DNA from 2 places in the Candidatus Pelagibacter sp. HIMB1506 genome. Region 2 is predicted to be linked to the other one. Evidence: riboswitches for the same ligand, from Rfam matches in the RefSeq annotation. Region 2 holds a riboswitch; the other holds the start of a gene.
The links. Region 2 has a riboswitch for S-adenosylmethionine ahead of ACTTA8_RS02565 (O-acetylhomoserine aminocarboxypropyltransferase/cysteine synthase family protein). Riboswitches for the same ligand answer to the same signal wherever they lie in the genome.
Positions count from the first base shown of each region.

Region 1 (15,691 bases), 320 kb from region 2:
AGATGAAAATCAATTGCATGCAGCTAATGTTGAATTAATTGCTCTTGACGATGCAGAAATAAAATATTCAACAGTTCAAAATTGGTATCCAGGAGATAAGGATGGAAAAGGTGGAATATATAATTTTGTTACTAAAAGAGGATTATGCAAAGGTAAAAATTCTAAAATTTCTTGGACCCAAGTAGAAACCGGTTCAGCAATTACTTGGAAATATCCAAGTTGTATTTTGAAAGGTGATAATTCTGTAGGTGAGTTTTATTCTATAGCAATTACAAATAATCATCAAAAAGCTGACACTGGAACTAAAATGATACACTTAGGAAAAAACACAAAAAGTAAAATAATTTCAAAAGGAATTTCAGCAGGTAAATCAGATATGATGTACAGAGGATTAGTAGATATATCTTCAAAAGCTGATAATTCTAGAAACTTTACTCAATGCGACTCTTTATTAATGGGCAACAAATGTGGAGCTCACACAATTCCTTACATCAAGAACAAAAATCTTAAATCAAATATAGAACATGAAGCAACAACATCAAAAATTAGTGATGAACAACTATATTACTGTAATCAAAGAGGATTGAATCAAGAAGAGGCAGTTAGTTTAATTGTAAACGGTTTTTGTAAAGAAGTTCTGCAGCAGTTGCCAATGGAATTTGCAGTAGAAGCGCAAAAACTTGTAGGTATTAGTTTAGAGGGGAGTGTTGGATAGATGTTATCAATAGAAAATCTTAAAGCAAAGATTGATGAAAAAGAAATATTAAAAGGTTTAAATTTAGATATTAAACGAGGAGAAGTTCATGCAATTATGGGTCCAAATGGATCTGGAAAAAGTACATTATCAAATATTTTGTCAGGTAAAAAAGGTTACGAAATAAATGGTAAAGTTACATTTGATGGAGAAAACTTATTAGAATTAGAAACAGAAGAAAGAGCTCATAAAGGAATTTTTTTAGCGTTCCAATATCCAATGGAAATACCAGGTGTTAACACAAATACTTTTTTAAAAACGTCAATAAATGCAATTAAAAAAGCTAGAGGTGAAAAAGAGCTAGATGCAATTGAATTTTTAAAATTAATAAAAGAAAAATCTGCAGAACTAAAATTTGATGAAAAAATTTTAAACCGACAACTTAACGTTGGATTTTCAGGTGGAGAAAAGAAAAAAAATGAAATTTTACAAATGTCTATCTTAAATCCAAAATTATCAATTCTAGATGAAACAGATTCAGGATTAGATATAGATGCTTTAAGGATAGTTTCAGAAGGAGTTAATTCACTAAGAAATAAAAACAATTCTTTTTTAATAATAACTCATTATCAAAGATTGTTAGATTATATCAAACCTGATTTTGTTCATGTTCTTAAAAATGGACAAATTATTAAATCAGGTGATTTTGAATTAGCAAAAGAATTGGAAAAAGTAGGTTATGAGGATTTTAATTAATGCAAAATGAACTTAAATTAAATTTTGATAAAATTATTAGTTTAAATAATTTTTCTGATAGTCAGAAAAAAATTAAACAAGAAAATTTTAATAATTATTTTGAAAAAGGTTTACCAAATAAAAGAAATGAGGATTGGAAATTTTCAGATATAAATCAAATTATTTCAAAAAATTTTGACAATTTAAACTTTATTGTTGATCAAAATAAAATTTTTGAAGAAAAAGATTTTCCACTAGAATTTGAACATAATAAAATAAGTTTTGTTGATGGAAAATTATATGATTTTGATTTTAAACACGAAGCCAAAGATAAAATCTTAGTCGATCAGAATTTAGACTTAGATGATACTGTTTATCAAAATACTCTTTTAAATTTGAATTCAGCATTTCTTACTAGTGTTTCGAAAATTACTATTAAAAAAGGTTACAATGTTAAAAAACCTTTGATTTTATTTAATTATTTAAGTGATGGTTTAAAATCTTCTGCAATTAATTCTAGAGTAGATATTAATTTAGAAGATGACAGTTCATTGTGTGTAGTTAATTTTTTAAATGAAAATTCTGAAAAAAATTTCATTAATTTTAGACAAAAAATTAAGATTGGAGAGAATTCAATTTTAAAAAATTACAGTCTAGACTCAAATACTTCAGAAAATATAAAGTATTTTAACAAAGATATTAATTTATCTAAAAATAGTCATTTAGAATATTTTATTTTATCAGAAGGTTCAAAATTTATAAAACAAGATATCAATTGCAATCTAGATGACGAATATGGTTCTATTGCATTAAATGGAATTATCAATTTAGAAAATGAAAAACATCATGAAATAAAAACTGTAATTAATCATAAAAAAGAAAATTGTAAAAGTTATCAATTAATTAAAAGTGTATTGAATGATAAATCAAAAGGTATTTATCAAGGTAAAATTTTTGTAAGTCCTGAAGCACAAAAAACAGATGGATACCAATTAAGTAGAGCTTTATTGTTAAATGAAAGTGTTGAATTTAATGCTAAACCAGAATTAGAAATATATGCAGACGATGTTAAATGTTCACATGGATCTACATCAGGAAATATTGATGAAAATTCAATTTTTTATTTAATGTCTAGAGGTCTCAGTTATTCAGAATCAAAAAAATTATTAACAAATGGTTTTCTTAACGAGGTAATTGAAAAAATTTCTAATGAAGATGTAAAAAAATTAGTTAAAAAATTATCAGGTATAAATGTATGAACATAGATCAAGTTAAAAAAGAATTTCCAATATTTGATGAGAAAATCCAAAATAATGATTTGGTTTATTTGGATAGTGCAAATTCATCACAAAAACCAAAAGTAGTGGTAGATAGAATTAATGAATTTTATACCAAACAATTTTCTAATGTTGGTAGAAGTGTTCACTATCTTGCGGTTGCTGCAACAAATTTATATGAAAATACTAGAACATCAGTTCAAAAATATATTAATGCTAAAGATAAAAATGAAATAGTATTTACCAAAGGTGCTACCGAAGCATTAAACCTTGTTGCTAATACATTGGGTCAAAATCATTTAAACGAAGGTGATGAAATATTAATTACCGAATTAGAACATCATTCAAATTATGTACCTTGGCATTTTTTAAGAAAATCTAAAAATATAAAAATTAATTTTGCAGAAATAAATGAAGAAGGAGAAATTACACTAGAAGAAATTGAAAAGAAAATTACTCCTAAAACAAAAGTTATTTCAATTACTCATTTATCAAATGTGACTGGAGCAATATTACCAGTAAAAGAAATTACTGATTTAGCACATTCAAAAGGAATAATAGTTGTCGTAGATGGTTGCCAAGGAGCTCCTCATTTAAAGCTAGATATGCAAGACTTAGATTGTGATTTTTATGCAATTTCTTGTCATAAAATGTATGGCCCTACAGGATTAGGGGTTCTTTATGGTAAGAAAAAGTGGCTGGATGAACTTCCTCCTTACCAAGGTGGTGGCGGAATGATTAGAGAGGTTAAAAAAGATAGAATTACCTATGGTGATTTACCTAATAAATATGAAGCTGGAACCATGGCTACAGCGCAAGTTATTGCTTTTGATCAATCAATTAAATTTCTGGAGAGCGTTGGTATTGAAAATGTTATGAAACATGAAGCAGAATTAGTTGAGTATGGCCAAGAATTATTAAAAAAAAATAATTCAGTAAAATTAATTGGAAATCCAAAAAATAAAGGTGGAGTTTTGTCTTTCACTTTAGAAGGTGTGCATCCTCATGACATCGCAACAATTTTAGATGAAGACGGAGTTGCAATAAGAGCTGGTCATCATTGCTGTCAAATTTTACATGACAAACTTAATATACCAGCGAGCGCACGAGCTTCCGTTGGAATATATAATACTAAAGAAGATTTAGATAAACTTAATGATGCAATAAATAACTGTAAGAAAATATTTAACTTAAAATGAATTTAAAAGAATTATATCAAGAAATAATTTTAGAGCATGGAAAAAATCCAAGAAATCTTCGTAAGACAGAAGATTTTAATAAAGATGCCAAAGGCAACAATCCACTGTGTGGCGATAACGTTCATGTCTATTTAAAATTAAATGGACAAAGAATTGTAGAAGATATTTCATTTGAAGGTAGTGGTTGTGCAATTTCTATGGCTTCTGCATCAATAATGACTGATTTAATTAAAGGCAAAAATGAAAATGAAGCAAAAGAAATTGTTGAAGATTTTTTAGGGATGATTAAAGAAAATCCTGAGCTTAAATCAGAAAATCTTAAAGAAGATGAAAAAACAAAACTAATGTGTTTATCTGGAGTAAAACAATATCCAATGAGAGTAAAGTGTGCCACACTATCTTGGCACACACTAGTTTCAGCTTTTGATAATAAAACTGATGAGGTTAAAACAGAAAATTAATTATGTCGAAAAAAGATCAAATTATTGAAGAAATTAGAAAAATTTACGATCCTGAGTTACCAGTGAATATTTATGAACTAGGTTTAATTTATGATATAAAAGTTGAGGATGATAAATTTGCAAAAATTAAAATGACTTTGACCACTCCTAATTGTCCTGTTGCTGAAAGTTTACCTAAAGAAGTTAAAGATGGTGCAATGCAAGTTGAGGGTATTGAAGACGTTGATCTTGAATTAGTTTGGGACCCACCTTGGAATAAAGATATGATGTCAGAAGCTGCAAAACTGGAGTTAAATTTATAATGAATCCAATTATTAAATTAAGTGATAATGCTGCGGAAAGAATTAAAGAAATTATGTCTAATGCAGAAAAAGGCTCTTTAGGTGTAAGAGTTTCAGTTAAATCAGGAGGTTGTGCTGGCATGTCTTACGTCATGGAGTATACCAAAGAAGTAAATCCAAATGACGAAGTCATTGAGGAAAAAGGTGTAAAAGTATTCGTCGATTCTGCAGCTATTATGTATTTGCTTGGAACAGAAATGGATTACAAAAAAGAGGAGCTATCTTCTTCATTTGTATTCAATAATCCAAACGAAACAGAGAGATGTGGTTGTGGGGAATCCTTTAAAATCTAGCAAAAGTTGAATATTCCCATTTAACGCATATCAGTATTGCATTATACGCATACCTAGTATATATATCTAGGTATGAATAAATTTGAATTTAAAAATCTTGTTAAAAACCTAAAAGATACAATTAAAGAAAGAACTTTCTTTAAAGATTTACGTAAAGAAGTTGAGACCGGTGCAAACGGAACTCAAGATTACGTTGTTAAAAAAGGTATTAACAAAGATACAATTGCAACAACCAGACAGTAATTAAATATTAACTACTGTAATACATCTCAAACTCTACAGGATGAGGTGCGTGTTCAAATTTATGAATTTCCTCAAACTTAAGAGCTATATAAGCATCGATTTGGTCGTCAGTAAATACACCACCTTGAGTTAAAAACTCTCTATCTTTATCTAAACTTTCCATTGCTTCTCTTAAAGATCCGCAAACAGTTGGTATAGCTTTTACTTCTTCTGGTGGCAATTCATATAAATCTTTATCAAAAGACTCACCTGGATGTGTTTTGTTTTTAATTCCATCAATACCAGCCATTAGCATTGCTGCGAACGTTAGGTAAGGATTACCTGCTGCATCTGGAAATCTAATTTCACATCTTGCACCTTTTTTACTTAAAGTAATTGGAATTCTACATGATGCGGATCTGTTTCTAGCAGAGTAAGCTAATAATACTGGTGCTTCAAATCCAGGAATTAATCTTTTGTAACTATTTGTTGTAGAGTTAGCAAAAGCATTAATTGCTTTAGCGTGTTTTAAAATTCCACCAATATAGTGTAATGCAGTTTCAGAAAGTCCTGCATATGCTTCACCAGAAAATACAGGGGTATCACCTTTCCAAATAGATTGGTGAATATGCATACCTGAACCATTATCACCAGCAACTGGTTTTGGCATGAAGGTTGCAGTTTTTCCAAAAGAATGTGTCACCATTTGAACTACATACTTATAAAGTTGAACGTTATCTGCTTGGTCAACTAAAGTTCCAAAATACATACCAAGTTCATGTTGACTTGGAGCAACTTCATGGTGATGTTTTTCAACTTTGATACCAACTTCTTTTAAGTTTTTTAAATATTCACCACGCATATCTTGCTCACTATCAACAGGTGGCACAGGGAAATAACCCCCTTTAATTTGAGGTCTATGACCCATATTTCCATTTTCATATTCTTTACCTGAATTATATGGACCTTCTTTACTATCTATTTTAAATCCACTTTCATTCATATCATTTTTAATTCTTACATCATCAAAAACAAAAAATTCTGGCTCAGGTCCAAAAAACGCTTTATCACCAATACCTGATGCTTTTAAATATTCCTCTGCTTTTTTTGCAACTCCTCTTGGATCTCTTTCGTAAGGATCTTTTTTGATTGCATCTAAAATATCACAGAACAAAACTACAGTATTATGAGACGTGAAAGGATCCATGAACATTCTTGCAGTATCAGGTTTTAAAATCATGTCAGATTCGTTAATTGCTTTCCATCCAGCAATAGATGAACCATCAAAAAACACTCCTTCATTAAGCATGTCGGCATCCACTATTGATGCATCCATAGTTAAATGTTGAAGTTTTCCTCTTGGATCAGTAAATCTTAAATCTACGAATTCTGCTTCTTTTTCTTTAATATATTTTAAAACGTTTTCTGCACTCATTTTGTCTCCTATGTAATTTTGATGGTGCCTAATTAGCAAAAAAAAGTTAAAAAATAATGCTTATTTAATAAATAACACCTATGCATTTTTTACATAAGTAGTGTATCTACTCAATCAAATTAAGGAATTTAATAAATTCAATGGAATCAATACTAAATAAAGAACCGGTAAAAAGGGCAGAAAAAGCTCTTAAAACATCCGATCAAAATTTAAATGTTATCGTCTTAGACAAAACAGCAAGAACTGCCAATGATGCTGCTACAGCTTTAGGTTGCAATGTTGGTGCTATTGTTAAAAGTTTACTTTTTAGGGCAGGTGACAACTATATATTAAGCTTGGTATCTGGAGACAAGCGTTGCTCATTAAATAAGTTAAAAAAAATTCTTAATGAAAAAGACGTGTCCATGGCATCTCCTGAGGCAGTTAAAGAAAATACTGGATATACAATTGGTGGAGTGTCTCCAGTAGGGCACTTGAAGCGATGTAAAATCTTTATTGATAAAAGTCTTGAGAGATTCCCAGATATATATGGAGCAGCTGGACATCCAAATGCTGTTTTCAAAATAAATTATAATAAGTTAATTGAAATAACAAACGGAACACCAGAAGATATTATTGAATGAGAGAACCAAAACTAATTGATTATAGTTTATTAACGTTGCTAGCATTGATTTGGGCATCAGCTTTTTTTAATATTAAAATAGCAACCTATTCGTTTGGACCTGTTACGATTGCGTTTCTAAGAGTTTTTTTTGGTTCAATTCCAGTTTTACTACTTTGCTTTTACAAACAAATTAAAATTGAGGCATTTTCAAAAGATTGGCATTGGTTTGCAATGATTGGATTTATAAATTTAGTAGCTCCATTTTTTTTAATAGCATATGGAGTTAAATCTGTTCAAAGTAACTTGGCAGCAATTTTAATGTCATCAACTTCACTTAGCTCAGTAGTATTAGGACATTTTTTCACCAAAAATGAAAAATTTAATTTAATTAGAACAACAGGAGTTCTAATTGGATTTTCAGGAATAGTTTATTTATTTTCAGATAATTTATTAATTAATGAAAATAACTTTACCTCAGCATTATTAATTTTGTTAGGTGCTACTTGTTATGTAATTGGAGGTCTTTTAACATTAAAAATAAGTAAGAAAAAAAATGAAAATGTAACCAGTTCAATTTTGATTTGGGCTACTATTATATTATTACCTTTAGTATGTTTGATTGAACAACCTTGGAAAACTGTTCCAAGATTAGATTCTACTATTTCAGTTATTTATCTTGGGTTGGTATCTACTGGAATTGCTTGGTTATTAAGATTTAGAATTTTAATTAACAATGGTTTAATTTTTCAATCTCAAGTATCTTATTTAATTCCAATATTTGGTACCATTTTAAGTTATATCTTTTTAAAAGAATTGGTTACTACTAAAGTTATAATTTCATTGATTACAGTTGCTACAGGTATCTATTTTGTAAGAAAAGGTACAAAATTTAAATAATGTTTTTTATTGCCTCTATATGAGAAGGGCGAGTTTCACAACATCCTCCGAGAATCGTGGCTCCATTTTCTTTAAATTTATTTGCAAAAATTGATATTTTTTCAGGATCTAAATCTTTTCTTTGACCTAAAAAACTATTGGGGTTAGATCCATCATTCTCTTTATACTGAGAAGTATAACCACCTTTAGGTTTGGTTGTAATAAATCCGTTTAATTTAAAACCAAATGGAACTTTAAGTTTTTGAATTTCATCTAAATTATTTTCATAATTTTCAGGCGAAACACATGCTAGAATTACTCCTAAGCAATTTTCTGTAATTATTGAATTAATTTCAGAAATTTTTTCTCCACTTGGTAAAGAATTTCCTTCAGAAATATGAACCCCAACTAAGTATGGTTTATTAAATTTCTTAATAGCTTGTATTCCACATCTAATTTCTTTGATACTGCTCCAGACGTCAAAATAGAAAAAATCTACTGAAGGATTTAGTATTTCTGCTAATTCTAAATGATCTTTTGTAATTTCTTTTTCGCTTCTCTTGTCTTCTTCATATGTCAAATCTTGAGGAGGAAGTCCTCCTGCAATCTTAATATGTGGATTATTTAATTTAGCTTTTTGTGCAATTTCACAGGCTTTCTGATTTAAGAATTTAAATTGATCTTCTATTCCATTTTCTCTCAATCTTTTTCTTCTCGTTGTAAAAGTTGTAGTTACAATTACATCAGCTCCAGATTTAATAAAATCATTATGAATATTAAGTATTAAATTGTGGTATTTTTCCTCAATTAAAGCATTTGCACTCCACAAAGTTCCTTTAGGTTCCATACCTCTGGCCAATAATTCTTGACCCATTCCACCATCTAAAATTTTTGTTGTTTTAAAAAAATCCTTATTCATTTTATCCTCACTTTTTTAGTGCTTAAGCTACATGCAGGTGCACAATATAGTTTAACTACCTTGCTAATTAGATCTAATGGGAATTTCCATTTTAGCAGTTTATGCCCGCAATAGGATCAAATCGGCAATTAGATTTATATAATATTATTAAAGTTTGTAAATTATTTATTAAAAATTATTTTAGCATTGAAAGAAAACGATCTTCTTTCTTCTTCAATATTAAAGGGGTAGGCTGTATGCATTAAGTAGTTTGGAAATATTAAAAGATCGCCTGTTTTTGGTATCAAATTAAAAATACTTTTTGAAAGAAAAGCTTTTTGTCCATTTATAAAATCAATTGTTCCATTGGTTTTTATTTTTTTATTTTTAACATTTTTATTTTTTGTCATATGTTTTGGAATTTTTAAATAACCAACACCCGATAAGTCTCCTTCATGATAATGTATAGGATTATACTCATTTTTATATTGGCTAACGACCCACAGATTTAAAATTCTAATTTCTTTAATTTTTTTAATATGTTCTTTAGTTAGAAAAATTTTAATATTTTTTATTAATTCTTTTTCCAAATTTTTTTTTATAAAACTTTTAGAAATTTGAACTTCTTTTCTAATTTGACTTGCTAATTTTGAACTATAATCATTTGATTTTGAGAAGATTTTTGTATCAACTTCATTGTTAAGTTTTTCTAAAAATTTTTTAGAAATTTTAGATTTTCCTATTGAAGGCCCAAATGGTTTAAAATTTTTCATGAGAGATTAAATATATCAAAAAATAATTAATTCAACTTAAGCTATAAGTGTTATGCCCATTCTTATAGCGACAAAAATTACTAAGCATGCAGTCATTAGAGCTAATATTTTGTTAGATAGAAATTTTATATTTAAAAAACTTCCAATTTGACCACCAATTAAGACAGCAATAAATAGTGGCCAGTAATTTAAAAATTCGTTGAAGACTATATCCTTTGTTAATTGACCACCTATACCAAAAATTGAATTTACTAAAATAAATAAGGACGCAGTACTTGTTATATGCTTTGGAAATCCTGCTTTTATCAAAAATAAAATAGGACTTAAAAATATCCCACCACCAATTCCAACCAAACCAGATATAAAACCAATGATTGATCCTATTAATATTGATAAAACTAGGGGTATTTTTTTAATTACAATTTTTTGTTTGTTAAAGGATTTGCTTTCAATAAGTAAAAAAATTCCAGCTAATATTAAAATGAAGAAAAGTAAAATCTCGAATAAATTTTTTTCAATTGAGATAGATGCTCCGATAAAAGCAAAAGGTATAGAACCAATTAAATAAGGATAAAGTAAATTAAAATTAATATTCTTTGATTTTAAAAAATTTATAGAATTTCCAGAAACTACAATAATATTACAAATCAAAGCTAAAATTGGAAAAATATAGTAAGGGATATCCCAAATTAAAAGTAAAGCAAGATAAGTTGAGCCACCACCAAATCCTATACTTGAATATAATACTGCAGTTATAAAAAAAAATATTGTAAGTATAATCATTAAAAAAATTTATTTATGATTGTAAATATAGCTTTACTAACTGTAACAGATACAAGAACAATTGATAACGATAAATCTGGTGCGATCTTGGTTGAAAAAATTAAGGAGGCCAATCATCAATTAATTGACAGAAAAATTTGTAAAGATAATAAAGCAGATATAGTTAAAATTCTAAAAGACTGGACTAATCATAAAGATATTGATGTTATCATTACAACTGGTGGCACAGGTTTAACTGGAAGAGATATTACACCCGAAGCTGTTGATGAAATAGCAGATAAACATATTCCAGGATTTGGCGAAGTTTTTAGGACTATTAGTTTAAAAACAGTTGGTACGTCTTCAATTCAATCTAGAGCTTGTGCAGTTCTATCAAATGGTAAATACATATTTGCCTTACCAGGATCCTCAGGTGGAGTAACAGATGCTTGGGATGGTATTCTTAAACATCAATTAGATATTAATCACAAACCTTGTAATTTTGTCGAATTGTTTCCTAGACTAAAAGAGAAATAAAAAAATATCTCATTATTTTTCCAAAACTCACAAGCAATAAAAAAATTAAAAACTTAATTCTCATCGTTCCAGCAATAAAAGTAATTGGATCACCAATAATTGGTACCCACGCAAATAACAAAGACCATTTACCATACTTTTTAAACCACCTGGATGATCTATCAATTTGTGTGTTAGTAAAAGGAAACCATTTTTTATCTTGAAATTTCAAGAAATAAATTCCTAGAAACCAATTGAAGATAGATCCTAAAATATTTCCAAAACTTGCAAAAAATATTAACAAAAATTTGTTATAAGTTTCTGATAATAAATAAGTTGCTAATATAGCCTCAGATGAAAAAGGAAGTATTGTTGCAGCTAAAAATGAAACAATAAATAGACTTAAATAGGCAAACATTAACTAGAATTGAATAGAAAGTTACTTCTGGTATTTTTCTTTCCATTCAGAGTAGGGCATTCCATAAATATGCTGCCTTGCATCAGGATCTGATATTTCTACTCCTTTTTTTTCAGCTTCTTCTCTATACCATCTAGACAAACAATTTCTGCAAAATCCAGCTAAATTCATTAAATCAATGTTTTGAACATCTTTTCTTTCATCTAAATGTTTCATTAATCTTTCAAGTGTAGCTGATTGAATTTCTTTTTTTAGATTATCATCCATAATTTACGTTCCTATTTTTAATTTTAATTCTTAAAGCAAGTAAAACAAGTATTATTACCAAATATACTAGTGGTCTAAAAAAAATTGTTTTAGATAACCATATATAATGAAGAGCTCCAAATATCGCTATTACGTAAATTAATCTGTGTAATTTTTTCCAATTGTTTTTAAGCAACTTCATCATCATTTGAGAAGATGTAATTGCCAATGGAAGTAGTAATACCCATGCTGCAAATCCAATAAAGATGTATTTTTTTTTCAGAACATCATCAATTATTGGCTGTAAATTAAATCTATAATCTATACCTACGTAAGTAAGGAGATGAAGAGATGCATAAAAAAAAACAAACAATCCCAACATTCTTCTAAAACTTATCCAAATATTTAAATTAGTTAGCCTTTTAAGTGGCGTCATACTTAATGTTAGACAGATAAATATTAAAGTCCACTCTCCAGTAAAATGAGTAATTTCTTTTACAGGTTCTGGCCCAAGTTTATTGAAGTATATTTTGTAAAAAATTAATAAAAAAGGAATTGTACTTAAAATAAATACACCTGGTTTAAAATATTTTCTCATTAAAAATATTTTTTTAGATCCATCCCTGTATATAAATTTGCAACTTCATCTCCATAACCATTAAACATGAGCGTTTTTACTCTTGGCACCCAAATATCTTTACCAATTATTCTTTCTGTTGCTTGAGACCATCTAGGATGATCTACATTAGGATTAACATTAGAGTAAAATCCATATTCTCGTGGAGATGCCCACATCCATGATGAAGTCGGCATTTTTTCTACAAATTTTATCTTAACAATTGCTTTTGCACTTTTGAAACCATACTTCCAAGGGATAAATATTCTCAGAGGCGCTCCATTTTGATTTGGAAGCTTTTTACCATACAAACCTGTTACAACTGTAGTTAAAGGGTGCATTGCTTCATCAATTCTTAATCCTTCTTTGTAAGGCCAGTTCAAAACCGGATATCTTTGACCTTTCATTTGTTCAGGATCATAAACACTTTCAAATTCAATATACTTTGCTTTGCTAGTTGGGTTTACTTTTGACAATAATTTACTTAGCGAAAAACCCATCCATGGAATAACCATTGACCATCCTTCTACACATCTTAATCTGTATATTCTTTCTTCAGAGACAAATGTTTCGGTTATTTCTTCCATAGAAATTTTGATAGGTTTTTCAACTTCACCCTCTATACTTAGTGTCCATGGTGATGTTTTAAAATTTTGTGAATTAACATAGGGATCACTCTTTGAAGTACCGAACTCATAATAATTATTATAAGTTGTTATGTCTTTGAAACTTGTAAGTTCATTCCTATCATCAGCTTGAGATTGACTTGCAAAAGGAATTGCGGCTACTGCTAAAGAACTTACACCATACCCAAGAGATTTAATAAAAGATCTTCTATTTTTATAAATTTTCTCTGGTGTTATTTCTGAGTACTTAATTTTTTTCATGAATAATAGGATTACCTTTTAACCAATCGCTTTGATTATTTGTATAATGTTCTTTTTTCCATATAGGAGACCTTTTTTTAATTTCTTCTATTATATATCTTGATAGAACATAAGCCTCATCTCTATGCTTGCATGCAACTCCTATAATAATACTAATTTCACCTAAATTTAAGTATCCTTTAGCATGTTCAATAAAAACACTCTTATTCTTTATATTTAGTTTTTCTTCAGCCTCATTATAAATTTCCTCAAAACTTTTTATTACCAAAGCATCATGGCTATCATATGTAATACCTAAAACACTTTTATTATTATTTTGATTACGAACTGTGCCACTAAAAATTAATGAAGCTCCAAAATCATTCGATGCTATAAACTTTTCAGCATCAATTAATGATAATTTTTTAACTTTACTATCTACAATGTCAGTATGAAGCATTAACCCCCTCCAATTGGAGGAATAATACCAATTTTTTCATTATTTGTGATTTTATAATTGTCGCTAACAATATTATTTTTTTCTGAACAAAAAGCTGAAGAGTTAATGATTTTTATATAATTTTCATTTCCATTAAATTTCTGCTCTACATATTGGATTATTTTATTCCTTATATCCTTGATTGTTGTCTTTTGACCTAGATCTAGTTCTAATAAATTTTGGTTACTAAAATCTCTTGCAGCTCCAAACAACTCAATTTTAACTTTCATAAAGTTTAGAAAAAATCTTTTAAAAAATTTGGAAGTCCATCTGGATTTTTCCATAATCCAGTTTTTCCACCTTCTTTAATTAATAATTTTACATTATCTATTTTTAGATGAGGATTTACAATTTTGCTTAAATCGTAAATTGTAATCAGAGCTGCATTTACTCCCATTATTGCTTCCATTTCCACACCTGTTTTGGCATAAGTAGAAACCACACAGTATACTTCTAGAGAACACTCTTCTTCATTCATTATGATTTTAGTAGCGGTATGATCTATTGGAAGAGGATGACACAAAGGTATTAATTCACTTGTTTTTTTAACTCCTAATACTGCCGAAACCTCTGCTAAAGTAATTGGATCACCCTTAGGCATCTTTTTACTTTTAATTAGTTCAAACACTTCTTTGACAACATAAATTTTTCCTGATGCCAAAGCTCTACGGAATGTTTCTTTTTTTTCAGAAACATCAATCATTTTAAATGAATTTTTTTCAAAAATTTCCTTTGCCCAGTTTTTTAAATCGTTATTAGTTACAATCTTTAAATTTTTCATTTTATCCACCTGTTGTTGATAGATTTTTTGTTAATCCTGTTTCTCCTATTTCAAGATAGTGAGATTCTTTTTTATAATTTAATTGTTTCAAAATTAAATCTTTCAGTTCTTCAGTTTGGTCATCTCTTTGCATCAAGTGTCTAATATTTATTCCAGTATTTCCAAATAAACACAATCTTAAATCACCTTTGGCAGTTATTCTTAGTCTGTTACAACTCTTGCAAAAATCTTTTGAGTAGGGTGCAATAACACCAAATTTTCCTTTGTATTCAGGATTTATATAATTCTTAGAAGGACCAGCATCTTTACCAAATGTTTGAATTACCCAATTATTATTATTTAAATAATCTGTAAATTTATTTGCAGACACATGATACTGATTAAAATAATCTAAATTATCTCCAGTTTGCATTAATTCTATATATCTAAAATCAATTTGATTATTTTTTATAAAATTAGCCCAACTTTTAAAATCTTCTTCTTTATCATTAACTCCTTTAAGAAGAACTGCATTAACTTTGATATTTTTAAAATTTAATTTTTGTAATTTTTTTATTCCTTCTAAAATCTCATTTAATCTATCATGTCCTGTAATTTTTCTAAAAGTTTTTGGGTCAAGACTATCAATACTTATATTTATACCATCAAGACCACTTTCATTTAAATCATCTGCAATTCTATCTAAGTGATATCCATTAGTAGTGATTACAGTTTTTTTAATACCTGAATTTTTTTTAATTATTTTAATTATATCCAAAAAATCTTTTCTAACTGTAGGTTCTCCTCCAGTTAATCTTATCTTAGATACACCTAATTCTGATAAAGCTTTTGCAAGTCTTCCAATTTCTTCTTTAGTGATAAAGGTTCTGTTATCACTTTTATCAATTTTATAACCATTGGGTAAACAGTAGCCACATTTAAAATTACACACATCAGATATTGACAATCTTATGTATGGAAACCTCCGTCCAAAACTATCTTTGAGAATATTCATATGATATATTGAGTATTATTTCTTAAATAATCTATGAGTCAAATTTTAAATGATAATGAGATTAAACTATTTAAAAGAGATGGAGCGGTATTTTTAAGAAATAAATTTGATATAAAATGGATTGAGCTTTTAAGATCTGGAATAAATAAAGCAAAAAACAATCCAAGCCCCAGGTTTACTAATCA
Region 1 covers NZ_JBNAIS010000001.1:783,492-799,182, reverse strand. The annotation lists gene sufB (Fe-S cluster assembly protein SufB) at 1-715, shown strand, start outside; gene sufC (Fe-S cluster assembly ATPase SufC) at 716-1,450, shown strand; gene sufD (Fe-S cluster assembly protein SufD) at 1,450-2,688, shown strand; gene ACTTA8_RS04390 (aminotransferase class V-fold PLP-dependent enzyme) at 2,685-3,905, shown strand; gene sufU (Fe-S cluster assembly sulfur transfer protein SufU) at 3,902-4,366, shown strand; gene ACTTA8_RS04380 (SUF system Fe-S cluster assembly protein) at 4,369-4,668, shown strand; gene ACTTA8_RS04375 (HesB/IscA family protein) at 4,668-5,000, shown strand; gene ACTTA8_RS04370 (hypothetical protein) at 5,073-5,243, shown strand; gene glnA (type I glutamate--ammonia ligase) at 5,251-6,657, opposite strand; gene ACTTA8_RS04360 (YbaK/EbsC family protein) at 6,798-7,280, shown strand; gene ACTTA8_RS04355 (DMT family transporter) at 7,277-8,158, shown strand; gene ACTTA8_RS04350 (homocysteine S-methyltransferase family protein) at 8,151-9,056, opposite strand; SAM riboswitch class V at 9,064-9,126, opposite strand; gene ACTTA8_RS04345 (putative 2OG-Fe(II) oxygenase) at 9,218-9,808, opposite strand; gene ACTTA8_RS04340 (sulfite exporter TauE/SafE family protein) at 9,845-10,591, opposite strand; gene ACTTA8_RS04335 (molybdenum cofactor synthesis domain-containing protein) at 10,607-11,107, shown strand; gene ACTTA8_RS04330 (YqaA family protein) at 11,088-11,504, opposite strand; gene ACTTA8_RS04325 (DUF1244 domain-containing protein) at 11,526-11,771, opposite strand; gene ACTTA8_RS04320 (sulfite oxidase heme-binding subunit YedZ) at 11,764-12,348, opposite strand; gene msrP (protein-methionine-sulfoxide reductase catalytic subunit MsrP) at 12,348-13,253, opposite strand; gene ACTTA8_RS04310 (molybdopterin synthase catalytic subunit) at 13,240-13,692, opposite strand; gene ACTTA8_RS04305 (molybdopterin biosynthesis protein MoeD) at 13,692-13,961, opposite strand; gene moaC (cyclic pyranopterin monophosphate synthase MoaC) at 13,967-14,512, opposite strand; gene moaA (GTP 3',8-cyclase MoaA) at 14,514-15,506, opposite strand; gene ACTTA8_RS04290 (phytanoyl-CoA dioxygenase family protein) at 15,540-15,691, shown strand, end outside.
Region 1: linked by a shared signal. The riboswitch ahead of ACTTA8_RS04350 (homocysteine S-methyltransferase family protein) and the one ahead of ACTTA8_RS02565 (O-acetylhomoserine aminocarboxypropyltransferase/cysteine synthase family protein) in region 2 are both predicted to bind S-adenosylmethionine.

Region 2 (15,691 bases):
CCAACAAATCCTAACGATACAGCAGTCCATCTTTTCACCCCTACTTTCTCATTTAAAAAAAATGGAGATAAAGCTGTGACACAAATTGGTGCTACAAATGCTAATGTTAAAGCTTTAGGGAGTGAAATTTCAGAAATCGCATAAAAGAATAAATACGTAGAAAAAACAAATATCAAACCTCTTATTAGTTGAAGAGCCGGTTTTTTAGTCCAAACTAATGACTGTCTGTAAAATATAAGCATTAAAGACAGAGTAAAAACTACGGTAAAAAAATATCTAGCCCATGTTATTTGCAAAACATCCATTGATGAGCTCAAATATTTAGCAAACGCATCCATAACAGGAACAATCATCCAAGCAGATGCATTTAAAATTATAGCCTTCACAACTGAAAGATATATCTTAATAGAAGTATTTTAAAGCAAAGAATACGACTATTGGAACTGTAATAAATGACATTAATGTAGAAACAACAATAGTGCTGGCGATGTTATCTACTATTTCTTTTGGTGAGTACATTGATCCAATTAAATAATTTAAAATAGCGCTTGGCATAGCAGATTGAATTAAAATTACACCCGCACCAAATCCAGAAAGATCAAAAAAAATTATAATTAAAAAACCAATTATAGGTCCAATGATTACTCTTCCAATAGAGGCAATTATTGAATTAGTGAAAGAAAAAACTTTTAATTTTGTTAATGCAATTCCTAACGACATTAATATTAAAACAATTGCTGTATATGTTAACAATTCAGTTAGATTAATAATTGCCTTGGGCATCTCCAAGTCAAAATAAATAAAAGCAACTGAAAATATAATTGCGTAAAAAGGTGGATTTTTAATTAAAATATTAAAGTCAAATTTTCTGTCGGCTAGAAATACTCCTAATGTAAAGTGAAGTAAAATTATAAGTGAAGATATTGATGCAGCTATTCCTAAACCTTGTGAACCATAAGCAAAAAGACAAATAGGAATACCCATGTTTCCATTATTAGGAAGAAGAAAAACTGGGATTTCTCTAATAATATCTTTAGTTTTTAATAGATATAAAATAATTAACCCTGTTAAACCAAAACCAGCAATAGCAATTAAATAATAAATAAAATAACTGGTATATTGTTCAAATGTTATACCTGTAGATGTAATAGAGTAAATAACCATTGCAGGTGTACCAACATTTGAGGCAAAAGTAGTTATAAAGGAATTATCAAAATCTGGTTTTTTCTTACCAAGATAATATCCAATCCCAACCACAAAAAATACAGGAAATAATACTTCAATAAGTTTGAAATATATTTCCATTAATCAAGCAATCTAATTAACGTAGGTGATTTTAAGATATTCTTATTTTTTTTAAATATAGATAAACAGCTATTACAATTTAATTCTGTGGTTTTATGAGTAACTATTACTATTGTAGCTTTATTATTTTTCTTATCTGGAGTTTGAATTAATCTTTTGACAGAAATTTTATATTTAGCTAAACGATTGGTTATTTGAGATAAAACGCCTGGTTTATCTTTAACTTCAAATCTTAAATATAAAGAATTAACATAATTATTTACGTTGTAAGTTTTTAAAGTTTTTAGCTTATTTGCACTTACACCAAATGGCTTTTTGATGTTTCCTCTTAAAATAGATAATAAGTCAGATAATAAAGATGATGAAGTGGGACCTGGACCAGCACCCTCCCCTTGTAATACACTTTCTCCTACTGGTTTGCCATTAAGTATCACAGCATTCATTACTCCATTTACATTACCAATATACGATTTTTTACTTACAAGACATGGATGAACAGTTTCAAAAAGTTGGTTATTTTTGAGTTCAGAGATACCCAGTAGTTTAATTCTTAAATCTAATTGATTTGCAATTTTAATATCTTTTAAATCAATCTTTTCTATTCCTTCCATTAAACATTTTTTATTAGATATTTTACTATTAAAAGCCAAAGCAGATAAAATTCTTACTTTTGCAAATGCATCAAAACCATTTAAATCTAATTTAGGATTACCAGGTTCTGCGTATCCAAGCAGTTGAGCTTTTTTCAAAACATCTACAAAATTTTGCTCAGAATTTTCCATCTCTGATAATATATAATTTGAAGTACCATTTAAAATTCCATAAACTTTAGATAATTTATTAGTAGCTAAACCTTCTTTAATAGATCTTAATATCGGTATCCCGCCAGCAACAGATGCTTCGAATTCTAAATTGACATTATTTCTTTCAGCTAGTTTTGCTAAATTGTTTCCATGTTTTGAAATTAAAGCTTTGTTTGGGGTTATTACATGGATTTTATTCTTTAAAGCAGTTTCAACTAATTTTTTTGAAACCCCATCTGATTGTCCAATTACCTCAAATAATATATCAACTTTTTCTTTTTTAAAAATTTCAAATGGGTTTTTGTAAAAAATTTTTCTATTAATTTTATATTTTCTTTTTTTATTTATATTTTTTGCAGATATAGCTACTATATTAACTTTTTTGCCTGTTTTAAGCTCAATATCTTTTTTTTTGACAATTAGTTCATTAAATAAATAATTACCAACTTGACCAAGTCCAACAACTGCAACATTCACTATATTATTCATTTGCTTATATCTGGATATTTACTTTTTTTAGTATAGTCATCTATATAAATCTCATATTCTTCTAATGTCATTTTTGTTATATCGTCTGACTTTTTAAGTATTTCAATTATTTTTTTTTGTTTTTTTTTACTTTCAGCAGGATGTTCTGTCCAATACTGAGAATCTTTATTTAAAGAACAATTACTTAAAAAAATTAGAAAAATAATTAACAAATATTTCATTTTAAAGCAGTTCTTTCAGGAAAATTAAATTTATTATTTAAATTTTGAACAGCCTGACCTGCTCCACCTTTAATTAAATTATCTATTGCAGAAATAATGATTATTTTGTTTTTAAATTTTGATTTACACACTGTGATAAAGCAATTGTTTGTATTGATAACATCATTTGTGCTAAGGAGTTTATCAGAGTCTAATATTTTAACAAAATTTTCTCCCTTATAAGACATCTCAAGTGTTTTGATGATTTTTGATTGATTAACATTTTTTTCTAAATCTAAATAAATTGTACTTAATATACCTCTAAACATTGGAGATAAATGTGGGGTAAAACTAAATTGAAAATTTTTATTTGTGAATTTGCTTAAAAATTGATGAATTTCAGAATTATGTCTATGAAAACCGACACCATAAGCACTTAAAGACTCGTATAAATTTTTATTTTTATATTTTTTATGAACTCCTCTACCGGCACCTGAATAACCAGATTTTGAATCAATAATTATATTGTTTAATTTAACTAATTTTTTTTTAATTAGCGGAACAAGAGGTAATAATATTGATGTTGGATAACATCCTGGACATGAAATAATATTGTGATTTTTTAATTCATCACGATTTATTTCGGGTAAACAATAAATGCTTTTCTTCTGTAATTTTGGAGCTCGATGTTTTTGTTTATACCATTTTAAATAATCATTAGCTTTTTTTAATCTAAAATCTGCTGCTAAATCAATTAGAGTAATATTATCGTTAAGTTTTTTTGCTATATCTTGAGCTTCACCATTTGGTAGAGCTGTAAAGACAACATCGATACTATTTAACAATTTAGGATTAAATTTTACGATTTTAGGTAATTTTTTTTTTGATAGAGATTTATCATAATAAGAAATATTTTTTCCAACAGACGAATTTCCACATAGATATTTAATATTAATATATTTGTGGTTAATTAATAACTTGATTAATTGAACACCAATATATCCTGTAGATCCGGCAACTAATGCATTTAGCTTAGGCATTTTTTATTATAGCAGTTTAAATTGTAAAAAAAATTATCTTTTAGAAAACTGGAAGCTTCTTCTAGCTTTTCTTCTACCAGGTTTTTTTCTCTCAACAGCTCTAGAATCTCTGGTTGTAAGCTTTTCAGTTTTCAATGTTGTTTTTAAATTTTCATCAAAGAGAACCAAGGCTTTAGAAATACCATGAACCATTGCTCCAGCTTGACCTGTAGGTCCACCACCTTTTACGCTACATCTAACATCATAATCTGTAGCTTGATTTATAATCTCAAAAGGTCTTGTAATTTGCATTTTGTGAATTTCATCAGCAAAATATTCATTATATAATTTGCCATTTACATAAATTTTACCAGAACCTTTTTTTAACCAAACTTTCGCTATTGAAGTTTTTCTTCTACCTGTCGCGTACTTACTGTCTTTAAAATCTAACTTTAATTTTGGAGTTTTTGTGTTTGATTGTACGTTTTCCATATTAATTTCTTGCAATGTTTTTATTGTTTAGTTTATCTAATTCAATAACTTTTGGATTTTGTGCAGCATGAGGATGTTCACTTCCTGAATAAATTTTTAATTTTGTTAATTGTTTTCTACCCAAAACACCACCTGGTAACATTCTTTTAACTGCTAGTTTCAAAGTTTCTCCAGGTTTTTTTTCATGAAGTTTTTCTGGTGTAGTAACTTTAATTCCACCAGGGTGTCCTGTATGTCTATAGTACTTTTTATTTTGAAACTTCTTACCAGTAAATTTTGCTTGTTCGATATTTTTTACTACAACAAAATCTCCATCATCCATGTGAGGTGTATAAGTAGTCTTATTTTTACCTCTAATAATATTAGATACAACGGTCGCTAATCTTCCGACAACTGCATTTTTTGCATCTATCTCGTACCAAGATGATGTAACTTGATCTTTTTTTGTGAATTTTGTCATTGTGCGAGGATTAATACTATTAAATTATTCAAAGTCAATTTTATATTTAGCTTGTAAAACATAACTAATATGCTATTTATCTATTGCCGATTTGATCCTATTGCGGGCATAAAACTGCTAAAATGGAATTTTCATAAAATTTTAAATCGGTAGGCATTTGAACTGTATTGTGCGCCTTGCATAAAGCAAAAGCACTAAAAAAGGAGTAAAAATGAGTACAAAAAGAAATAATCCAGAAACTATAGCAATACATGGTGGAGATTACAGAAGTGATCCAGCTACAAATTCAGTAGCAGTTCCAATTTATAGAACAACCTCGTATCAATTTAACAACACTGAACATGCGGCTAATCTATTTGCGTTAAAAGAGTTTGGAAATATCTATACACGGATAATGAATCCAACTAACGATGTGTTGGAAAAAAGAATCGCTGCTCTTGAAGATGGTCTTGCGAGTTTAACTGTAGCGTCTGGACAAACCGCTTCTACTTTTGCAATATTAAACGTTGCCCAAGCTGGAGACAATATAGTTAGTTCAACAGATCTATATGGTGGAACAGTTTCATTGTTTACGCATACTTTGAGTAAGCTTGGTATAGAGGTAAGATATGCAGATCCTTCAGATCCAAAAAACTTTGAAAAAGTAATAGACGATAAAACTAGAGCTTTTTATGGAGAAACATTACCAAACCCATATTTAAGAGTTTTTCCAATTAAAGAGGTTTCAGATATTGGTAGAAAATATAACATTCCATTAATCTTAGATAACACTGCTGCCCCTGTAATTTGTAAACCAATTGAACATGGTGCTGCTGTGGTTGTTTATTCTTTAACAAAATATATAGCAGGTCATGGAACAGTAGTTGGGGGTGCACTAGTAGATGGTGGAAATTTTGATTGGACAGCAGATCCAAAAAGACAGCCACTATTTAATGAACCTGACGCAAGTTATGGAGGTGTTGTTTGGGGTAAAGCTGTGCCCGAATTAACAGGTGCAAATGTTGCTTTTGCAGTTAGAGCAAGAGTAACTTTGTTGAGAGATTTAGGGTCGGCACTTTCTCCAGATAATGCATTTGGTGTCATACAAGGACTTGAAACAGTTGCTTTAAGAATGAAACAACACTGTGATAATGCTGCAAAAGTTGTAGATTATTTAAAAAATCATAAAGCTGTTGAGAGAGTAATTTATTCAACTGAGCATAATGAAGAAATATCAGGTCGAGCAAAAAAATATCTAAGAAATGGTAATGGTGCTTTAGTTGGTATTGAATTAGCTGGTGGTATCGAAGCTGGTAAAAAGTTCATTGAGGCTTTAAAAATGTTTTATCACGTTGCAAATATAGGTGATGCTAGAAGTTTAGCAATACACCCAGCAACAACTACTCACAGTCAATTAAATGAGGATGAATTAGCTGCTTCTGGTGTAACCCCTGGATATGTTAGACTATGTATTGGTTTAGAACATATCGATGATATCATCGATGATTTAGATCAAGCTTTAGACAAATCATCAAAAGGTAATTTAAAAGCAGTTAGTTAATTTTATTTATATGTCTACAAATAGAAATTAATTAATCTCTCTTTTGTATTTTGAGATAAATATAAAATACAAAGTTGAAAGTATTATCAAAATAGAATTTATCTGGTGTAAAGATGCAAATAACATTTTTACTCCAGATAAAATAGTTATCACTCCAAGAAAAATTTGAAATGCCAAAGCCAAACCAATTAATGTGATAGGTTTGTATAATTTTTTGTTTCCTGTATTAATTACCTTAAAGAGGATTAATGCATAAAACACAATAATTAAGTATGCTAAATTTCTATGTATAAACTGAACAATAGAGGGATTATCAAAAACTTTCAAATTCAAAAACTCTTTAAAACTACTATCATTAGGAAAATAACTAACTCCCATCAATGGCCAGGTGTTATAGATTTTACCAGCATCCATACCAGATACAAAAGCGCCTATAATTAGTTGCAAAAATAATAAAACTAAAAAAATTTTTACTATAAAAAGATTAATAGAGACTGTTTGATTTGAAAAGGATGATAACTTTAAAAATTGCCAATATACAATTGATAAAATGATAAAAGCTGTAACTAAATGTATCGCTAGTCTATAATGACTAACATCTATTCTTTCAACTAATCCACTTGATACCATGTACCAACCTAAAAATCCTTGAAAACAAACCAATAAAAAAATAAGTCCATATTTTTTTATAATCCAAACTCCATGTTTTACTGAAAAATAAACCATTGGGAGCAATACAGTTAAACCAATTATTCTCCCTAACTGCCTGTGTCCCCACTCCCACCAAAATATTACTTTGAATTCATCAAGAGTCATATTGAAGTTTTGTTGGCTGTATTCAGGAATTGTTTTATATAAACTAAAATATTCCAACCATTTTTCATTTGTAAAAGGAGGAAAAAAACCAACAAATAATTCCCAAGTAGTAATTGATAAGCCAGAGTCAGTTAATCTAGTCAAGCCTCCGACTAATATTATTAAAGAAACTAAAATTAGTAATGATAGCATCCACAATTTAAGTTGATTATTTAAATGATTATTCTCACTGTACATGCTCAGATAAATATAATAATTATTAAGTATTCCAATAAATTAAATGTCGCCAAATAATAAAAAAAAACTAGATTTAATAAGAGTTAAGCTAGATAAATTAGATAATAAACTGTTATCACTTATAAAATATAGAACAAAGCTAGTTGAGGAAGTTTTAAAGCTTAAAGAATTTAAAAAAGAAATCGTAGATAAGAAAAGAATTAATTTTATTTTAAAAAAAATTAAAGCAAAATCCTTAAAACAAGGCATAGATCCAAAAATAACTAATCGTATTTGGAAAAATATGATTTGGTCTTATATTGATTACGAAAGAAGAAATTTTAAAAAAAAATAGTTTATTTACTGTGTGGTGGAAGCTTTTTCTCCACAAACATTTCGTGTTTTCTTGTATCTGGATTATATTTTTTTGCAGATAATTTTACTTTAGCTTTTTCGCCACCTGCTGGTTTTTTTACATAATAAAAGTAAGGACTATCTGGTTTAGCTTCAGGTACCATTCTAACTTTTACGTGTGTTTTTTTTGCCATTTATTTTAGTGTTTTTAAAATATTTGATATTTTAGTTAACTTATTTTTTAATTTTTCAGCTTTTATAGATTTATCTGCCATTTCGTCAAGCTTTAAAGTATATTCATTATCAAGGATCTTTTTGACTCCATTAATTGTCATTCCTTGATCTTTAAGCAAATATTTAATCTTCTTAAGAAGATCAATATTCTTTTCATCATAATATCTTCTATTGGAATTAAGAATTTTTGGCTTGATTTGTTTAAACTGTGTTTCCCAAAATCTTATTATGTGTGTAGGCAAAGCACCCTTCTTATTGACTTTTAAGTCTAAAATTTTAGCAACTTCACCAATAGTTTTATAAGCCTGTTCAGCTTTATTCATAATCTTTTAGATTTATATACTCTTTAAATTCTTTTGAAGGTTTAAATAAAACAACATCCCTACTAGATATTACTTTAGTTTCCTTAGTTTTTGGGTTTCTGCCAATTCTACTTTTTTTTTGTCTAATGGAAAAAGTCCCAAATTTAGATAATTTAAGTTTTTTCTCTGATTTAATGTTAGAAACAATCGTGGATAAAAAATCATCAATTAAGTTTTCCGAAATCTGTTTAGAAAAACCTAGTTGCATATACACTAAATTAACTAAATCTTTTTTAGTTAAATTTATTCTCATTTAAAGATTCTGTTTAATCTTTTCTATCAAATTACCTTTAACAATTCTATGACAAACATCTAATGAGTTAGCAAAGCCAACGTAGTCGGTACCACCATGGCTTTTTACTACCGGAGAGTTTAAACCTATAAAAATTGCACCATTATACAGTCTCGGATCTAATCTTTTTTTAAATTTTTTTAAATTTGAAATGTTTAGAAGAGAAGATAGTTTTCCTATCCAATTTCCAGTCATTGCTTTTTTTAATTCACTTGTAATAAAATTTGCAGTTCCCTCAGCTGTTTTTAATGCTACATTTCCTGTAAATCCATCTGATACAATTACATCAACTTCACCATCCATAATGTGATTACCCTCGATGTATCCTGAGAAATTAAAATTTTCAGATTTTTTGTCATTAAGAATTTGATATGTTTCTTTTATTACTTCATTACCCTTTAATTCTTCTGAACCAATATTCAATAAAGCAACATTGGCTATTACATCTGGGTATAATGAATTATAAAGAGCAGCTCCCATAGATGAAAAATCACTTAAATTTTTTGAACTACACTCAATATTAGCTCCGAGATCTAATACAACACTCATACCTTTTTTATTTGGCCAAAGCGCAGATAGAGCTGGTTTATCTATATTTTCAATCATTTTAAGATTTAATTTTGATACAACTAATAGAGCGCCAGTATTGCCAGCAGATATTACTATATCAGCCTGCTTTTCTTTAACGCTTTGAATAGCAAGCCACATACTAGTGTCTTTCCCTCTTTTTGCACCTTCTAAAGGACTGTCCGTACTTTTAATTGCATTCTCTGTATGGAAAATTTCATAGAACTCTTTATTAATTTTATTTTCAATTAATGGAGAAATTTTATTTTTATCTCCATATATTTTGTAAAAAATGTTTTTATTTGATTGATGGTTATAAACAATACCATCAATTACTTTTTTTGGTGAACCGTCACCTCCCATTGCATCAACTGCAATTTTAATTTTTTCGGACATTAAGATTATTATACTATTCTTTTGGGTCTAAAACTTGTCTACCCTTATACATACCAGTTTTTAAATCTAGATGATGAGAAAGCCTATATTCACCTGATTTTTTATCCTCAACTATATTTTTAGTTGAAAATTTCATTGTTTGTGCCCTTCTCATTCCAGTTCTAGAAGGGGTTTGTTTTCGTTTTGGTACAGCCATAATTATGGGTTACTTACACTTTTTAAATAATAATTCAAAGTTTTTTTTGATAAATTTAAGTTAAATTCATCAAAATAATCAAGTAAATCATCAATATTATTAAAATCTTCTAAAAATATTGATAATTTTTCAATTTTATCTGATTTCGGTAAATCGTCCCAAAAATGTATCTCGGAAACCATGGAGTGAAACAAATTAATATAGTCTTTCATTTTTTTGTTTATAGATTGGTCCCCATATCCTATTTCTCTAATGCTCAATTCTAACTGTCTAAAGTTGAAATCATAAATTTCTTGTAAAACTTTTTTATTTTCCTCATTTTTATAGTTTTTAAGAAAAAATGAAAAATGAAGCAAAAATAAAGTTAATCTATCAGAAAAACTGTCTTGTCTATTTAAATCTTTATATAAATCTTTATTTCTAGTGAAATTAATTAAATTGTTATAAATATGTACATAATGACCACTCATGAATAAATTATACATATTTTTATTATTTTTAATACTTTCAAATTGTACTTTCAAACCTGTTGTTAAACATCATGGAGTGCCTTTCTTGGAGAAAAAACAAACAGTTCTAATTGTAAATAAAACTAATAAAAATGATATTAAAAAAATTTTGGGAAATCCTTCAACAACAAGTAAATTTGATAACGATATATGGATTTATATAGAGAGAAAACAAACACAATCAAAAATAAAAAATTTAGGTAGAATGAAAATATTTAAAAACGATGTGTTGGTTTTAGAAATTGATAAATATGGGATTCTTAAAAATAAAGAATTTTATAATAAAGACGATATGCAAAATATAAAAATTGTTGAGGCAACAACAAAAACTGGATTTAGAAAAAAATCTTTTATATATGATTTTATGTCTAGTATGAGACAAAAAATTAATGACCCTCTTGGACAGAGGGCCAAAAAAAGAAAAGAGATTAGGCAGCGATAACAGCCAACAACAATAAAGCTACAATATTTGTAATTTTAATCATTGGATTAACAGCTGGGCCGGCAGTGTCTTTATATGGATCTCCTACAGTATCTCCAGTTACGGCAGCTTTATGTGCCTCTGAACCTTTTCCACCATGATTTCCATCTTCTATATATTTCTTAGCATTGTCCCATGCTCCACCTCCGGCAGTCATAGAAACAGCAACAAACAAACCAGTTATAATTACTCCTAAAAGCATAGCCCCAACTGCAGCTAAAGCTGCAACCTGACCACCTATTGATAGAATTATAAAATACAAAACTACAGGTGATAATACTGGTAACAATGATGGAATTATCATTTCTTTAATTGCTGCAACAGTCAACAAGTCAACTAATTTAGCATAATCAGGTTTTTGTTTTCTTTTCATAATGCCTGGGAATTTTTTAAACTGTCTTCTAACTTCTACTACTACTGCACCACCTGCTCTACCAACAGCTTGCATACCCATAGAACCAAATAAATAAGGTAACATTCCACCAATTAATAAACCAACAACAACATAAGGATTTGATAAATCAAAAGTTACAACTATTCCCTCAAGTGGTGATCCTGCTTCTTTAGAAAAATGTTTAATATCCTCTGTGTACGCTGCAAATAAAACTAGTGCCCCTAAACCAGCAGAACCAATTGCATATCCTTTTGTAACAGCTTTAGTAGTATTACCAACAGCATCAAGTGCATCAGTAGTTTTTCTAACTTTTTTGTCCAAGTTAGACATTTCAGCTATTCCTCCAGCATTATCAGTAACTGGACCATAAGCATCTAACGCAACAACCATTCCAGCTAACGCTAACATTGTTGTAACAGCAATTGCTATACCAAATAGGCCAGCAATAGAATTTGTAATTAAGATACCAGCAACAATGATTAATGCAGGTATTGCTGTTGCTTCCATCGATACAGCTAAACCTTGAATAACATTAGTTCCATGACCGGTTGTTGACGATAAAGCTACTGATTTAACAGGTCTGTAACTTGTTCCTGTGTAATATTCTGTAATCCAGATTAATAAACCAGTAATAACTAAACCAATAACTCCACAGTAATATAAATCCATTCCATTAAATGTATTTCCATTAACAGTGTATTCATTTGTAAAACCAATTACATGATCAGTTACAGGCCAAAGAATAGCTAACGATGCAACAGCAGATACAATAAATCCTTTGTACAATGCGTTCATCACATTATTATCTTTTCCAAGTTTAACAAAGAATGTACCTATAATAGATGTTAACAAACAAGCAGCACCGATTGTAAGAGGGTAGATCATCATATTAAGATCACCTACAAAGAAAATTGATGATAAAACCATAGTTGCAACAATAGTAACAGCATATGTTTCAAATAAATCTGCTGCCATTCCAGCACAGTCACCAACGTTATCTCCAACGTTATCAGCAATTACTGCTGGATTTCTTGGATCATCTTCAGGAATTCCAGCCTCAACTTTACCAACAAGGTCAGCTCCAACATCTGCACCCTTAGTAAAAATACCTCCACCTAATCTCGCAAAAATTGAAATTAAAGAAGCACCAAACCCTAAAGCAACTAGAGCATTCACTATTTCTCTTTCATCTACATCAAATTTCAATAATAAAAAATAATAAACTGCTATTGCTAACAATGCTAAACCAGCAACTAACATACCAGTTACAGCACCAGATTTAAAAGCCACTGAAAGACCTTGAGCTAGACCTTTTCTTGAAGCTTCAGCAGTTCTAACATTAGCTTCTACAGAAACTAACATGCCGACATATCCTGCAATACCAGATAATGCTGCACCTATTAAATAACCAAGACCAACTAATGGGCTAAACGCAATACTAACAATTACAAGAACAGCTGCACCAACAATTGCAATTGTTTTATATTGTCTTGCTAGATAAGCTTTTGCTCCGATTTGAATAGCTGATGCAATATCTTGCATTTTTGCATTTCCTGCACTTGAATTTAAAATGTTTTTTCCGGTTAAAAACCCATAAACGATAGATAAAAAACCTGCTCCGATTGTGTATAATAAAATAGTTTCGACAGTTGCGCTCATATAACCCTTAGTTGTTGGTTGTTAATTTTTTAAGCCCGGACAATACAAAAAAAGTCAAAAAAGACAATAATTAACTTCAAAATTGGTGGATATAACCATCCGCATTATTGGCGATTTCTCTACCTTTTTGATCTAAAATTAAAGACTTATTTTTACCAGATAAAATAGTTCCTATTTTAGAAATTTTTATATCAAGAGATTTACCTAATTTATTTATGATTCTGGCATTTTTAGGTTTAGCAGTAAACAAAATTTGATAATCATCTCCATTAGAAACTAGATCAATTTTTTTTAAATTTTTACTATTGATTAGGTTGTTAAGATTTTTTGATACAGGAATAAATTTCTCATAAATTTTATAAGAAACATTTTGCTTGTTTATTAATTTATTCAAGTCTGCGATTAAACCATCAGATATATCCATAGAACTAGATGCTAAAGAAAGTAAATTTTTAGAAAACTTATTTTGGATATCGGGCATATAATATTTATTAATAAAATACTTCTCTTTAGATTTATTCAACTTAATTTTATTTTTTAAAACTTGAAGTCCAATAAAACTATCACCTAAATTTCCTGTAACATATATATCATTATTTACATTAGATTGATTTCTATAGATTATTTTTTTTGAATATCCAACTGAAGTTATTGTAAAGCTAAGTTTATTAGAAAAAGTTGTATCCCCTCCTCCTAGTAATAAATCATATTTTTTCTGCTCTTCCCTTAAAGAATTGGATATTTTTTTAAGATTATTTTTTGTAAAATTTTTTTTGTTCCCTGATCCAGCAATAAAATAATATTTTGGCTCTACTCCTTTACAAATTAAATCAGAAATTGAAGATCTTAAAATCTTTTTAATAACTAAATCTGGTCTTTTAAAATCAATAAAATGTGTACCTATGTTGTATGTATCTACTGAAATAACTAATCCTTTTTTTTTATCAAAAAAAACATCATCGTTTAAATTTAAAGCTGCTTTATTTTTTTTAGAAATATTAGAAAAATAATTGTTTATAAGTTCAAATTCATGCATTTGTTCTTAATTTTTTTCCAACATTATCGAGCAAAGCATTTAGATACTTAGTTTGTGAATTTTCTAAGAAATAATTTGATGAATTCAAATACTCTTTAATAATGATGTTTAAGGATAAATTAGGTTTGTACATTAATTCATATGTAGCAGCTTTTAAAATAGTTTGAAAAACCTTATCTAAATTTTCAAAGACAAATTCTTCACCTAATTTGTTTTTTAATTCATCTATAATTAGATCATTTCTTTCAATAGTTCCAAGTACAATATCTTTAATAAATTTTTTAAATCTGTGTTTTGGAAACTGTAGTTCATCGTCTTCGTTATAAAATTTACCATAGAGTTTTTGAATTATTATAACCCTAGGATTATTTTTTGGATTAAAATGTGTTCTCATTTTTGAGATAAAACAGAAATTACTGCTTCAGCTGCTTCCGCACCCTTTTTTTTTCTGGCTTTTGCTTGAGACATATTCAAGCAAGTAATTATTCCATTCCCAATTGGTTTTTTACTTAAAATTGATAATTCCATAATACCATTTGTTGCTGCTTGAGAAATAAAATCAAAGTGAGGAGTTTGACCTTTAATCACACAGCCTAAAGCTAAAAAAGCATCATACTTATTTATATTTCTTGAAATAGTCACTGGGATTTCAAAAGCTCCTGGAACGTTAATAACTTTTATATTATTTTTTTTTGAGATTAATTTTAAAGCACTTTTAAGTAATCCATCTGCAATATCTTTGTAATAATCTGCTATAACAACCAAAATTTTTTTCTTCATTATATCAATTCTTGTTTAGTAATTTTTATACCATAACCATCTAAACCAATAACTTTTTTTGGAGATTTTGTGATTAATATCATATTTTTAATTTTAAGATCTTTTATAATTTGAGCACCAATTCCATAATTTCTTATTAATTTGTCATTACCCTTTTTATAAAAATCTTTATTTTTATAATCTTTCAAAGTTTGTGTTACAGATTTTAAATTAGAATCTTTAATAAAGACTAATACACAATTGTTATATTTTTTAAAATAATTTAAAGTTTTGTTAAATGAGTTTGGTAATTGTTGATTAATTAAATAATTTTGAACCACATTTGAAGAGATTACTCTTACCCTTGGGGCAATACCCATTTTTATTTTTCCTTTAATTAAAGCAAAATGTTCTGCACCATCAATTAAATTTTCATAAATTCGAATATTATACTTTTGATCTTTTACAATTATTGAGCTTTGTTTTTTTAGTTTAATTAATTTTTCTTTTTTAAGTCTATAAGCAATCAAATCTTCAATCTTGCCTATTTTAAGTTTATGCTTATTGGCAAAATTAAATAAATCCTTACCTTTGGCCATTGTTCCATCTTCATTCATAATTTCACAAATAACAGCTGAATTATTTTTTTTTGCCAATTTTGAAATATCAACTGAAGCTTCTGTATGACCAGCTCTAACAAGGACACCTCCATCTTTTGCTATTATTGGAAACACATGACCTGGAGATACAATTTCATTTTTGTTAGCATTTTTCTTTGAAGCAACTTTAATTGTTTTAGCTCTATCCTTTGCTGAAATTCCTGTTGTAATTCCTCTTTTTGCTTCAATAGATATTGTAAATGCAGTTTTATTTCTTGATTGATTAATTGGTGACATTAATGAAAGGTTTAATTTTTTAGCCTGAACACTATCGAGAGCTAAACAAATTAAACCTCTGCCATACTTAGCCATAAAATTTATATTTTTTGAATTAGTATCCGATGTCGATATTACTAAATCGCCTTCATTTTCTCTTTTTTCATCGTCAACCAATATGAACATCCCGCCTTTTCTGGCAATGTTGATAATAGTTTCAATTGATGCAAAATTATT
Region 2 covers NZ_JBNAIS010000001.1:465,070-480,760, reverse strand. The annotation lists gene ACTTA8_RS02600 (DMT family transporter) at 1-386, opposite strand, end outside; gene ACTTA8_RS02595 (AEC family transporter) at 403-1,305, opposite strand; gene ACTTA8_RS02590 (homoserine dehydrogenase) at 1,305-2,597, opposite strand; gene ACTTA8_RS02585 (hypothetical protein) at 2,594-2,818, opposite strand; gene argC (N-acetyl-gamma-glutamyl-phosphate reductase) at 2,815-3,837, opposite strand; gene rpsI (30S ribosomal protein S9) at 3,871-4,308, opposite strand; gene rplM (50S ribosomal protein L13) at 4,310-4,768, opposite strand; SAM riboswitch class V at 4,911-4,977, shown strand; gene ACTTA8_RS02565 (O-acetylhomoserine aminocarboxypropyltransferase/cysteine synthase family protein) at 4,980-6,308, shown strand; gene ACTTA8_RS02560 (COX15/CtaA family protein) at 6,336-7,316, opposite strand; gene ACTTA8_RS02555 (chorismate mutase) at 7,405-7,695, shown strand; gene ACTTA8_RS02550 (50S ribosomal protein L33) at 7,697-7,888, opposite strand; gene ACTTA8_RS02545 (MerR family transcriptional regulator) at 7,889-8,251, opposite strand; gene ACTTA8_RS02540 (HU family DNA-binding protein) at 8,244-8,543, opposite strand; gene plsX (phosphate acyltransferase PlsX) at 8,544-9,545, opposite strand; gene rpmF (50S ribosomal protein L32) at 9,559-9,741, opposite strand; gene ACTTA8_RS02525 (ubiquinol-cytochrome C chaperone family protein) at 9,744-10,211, opposite strand; gene bamE (outer membrane protein assembly factor BamE domain-containing protein) at 10,210-10,692, shown strand; gene ACTTA8_RS02515 (sodium-translocating pyrophosphatase) at 10,679-12,784, opposite strand; gene thiL (thiamine-phosphate kinase) at 12,861-13,820, opposite strand; gene ACTTA8_RS02505 (transcription antitermination factor NusB) at 13,813-14,214, opposite strand; gene ribH (6,7-dimethyl-8-ribityllumazine synthase) at 14,211-14,600, opposite strand; gene ribB (3,4-dihydroxy-2-butanone-4-phosphate synthase) at 14,600-15,691, opposite strand, start outside; gene ACTTA8_RS02490 (riboflavin synthase) at 15,687-15,691, opposite strand, start outside.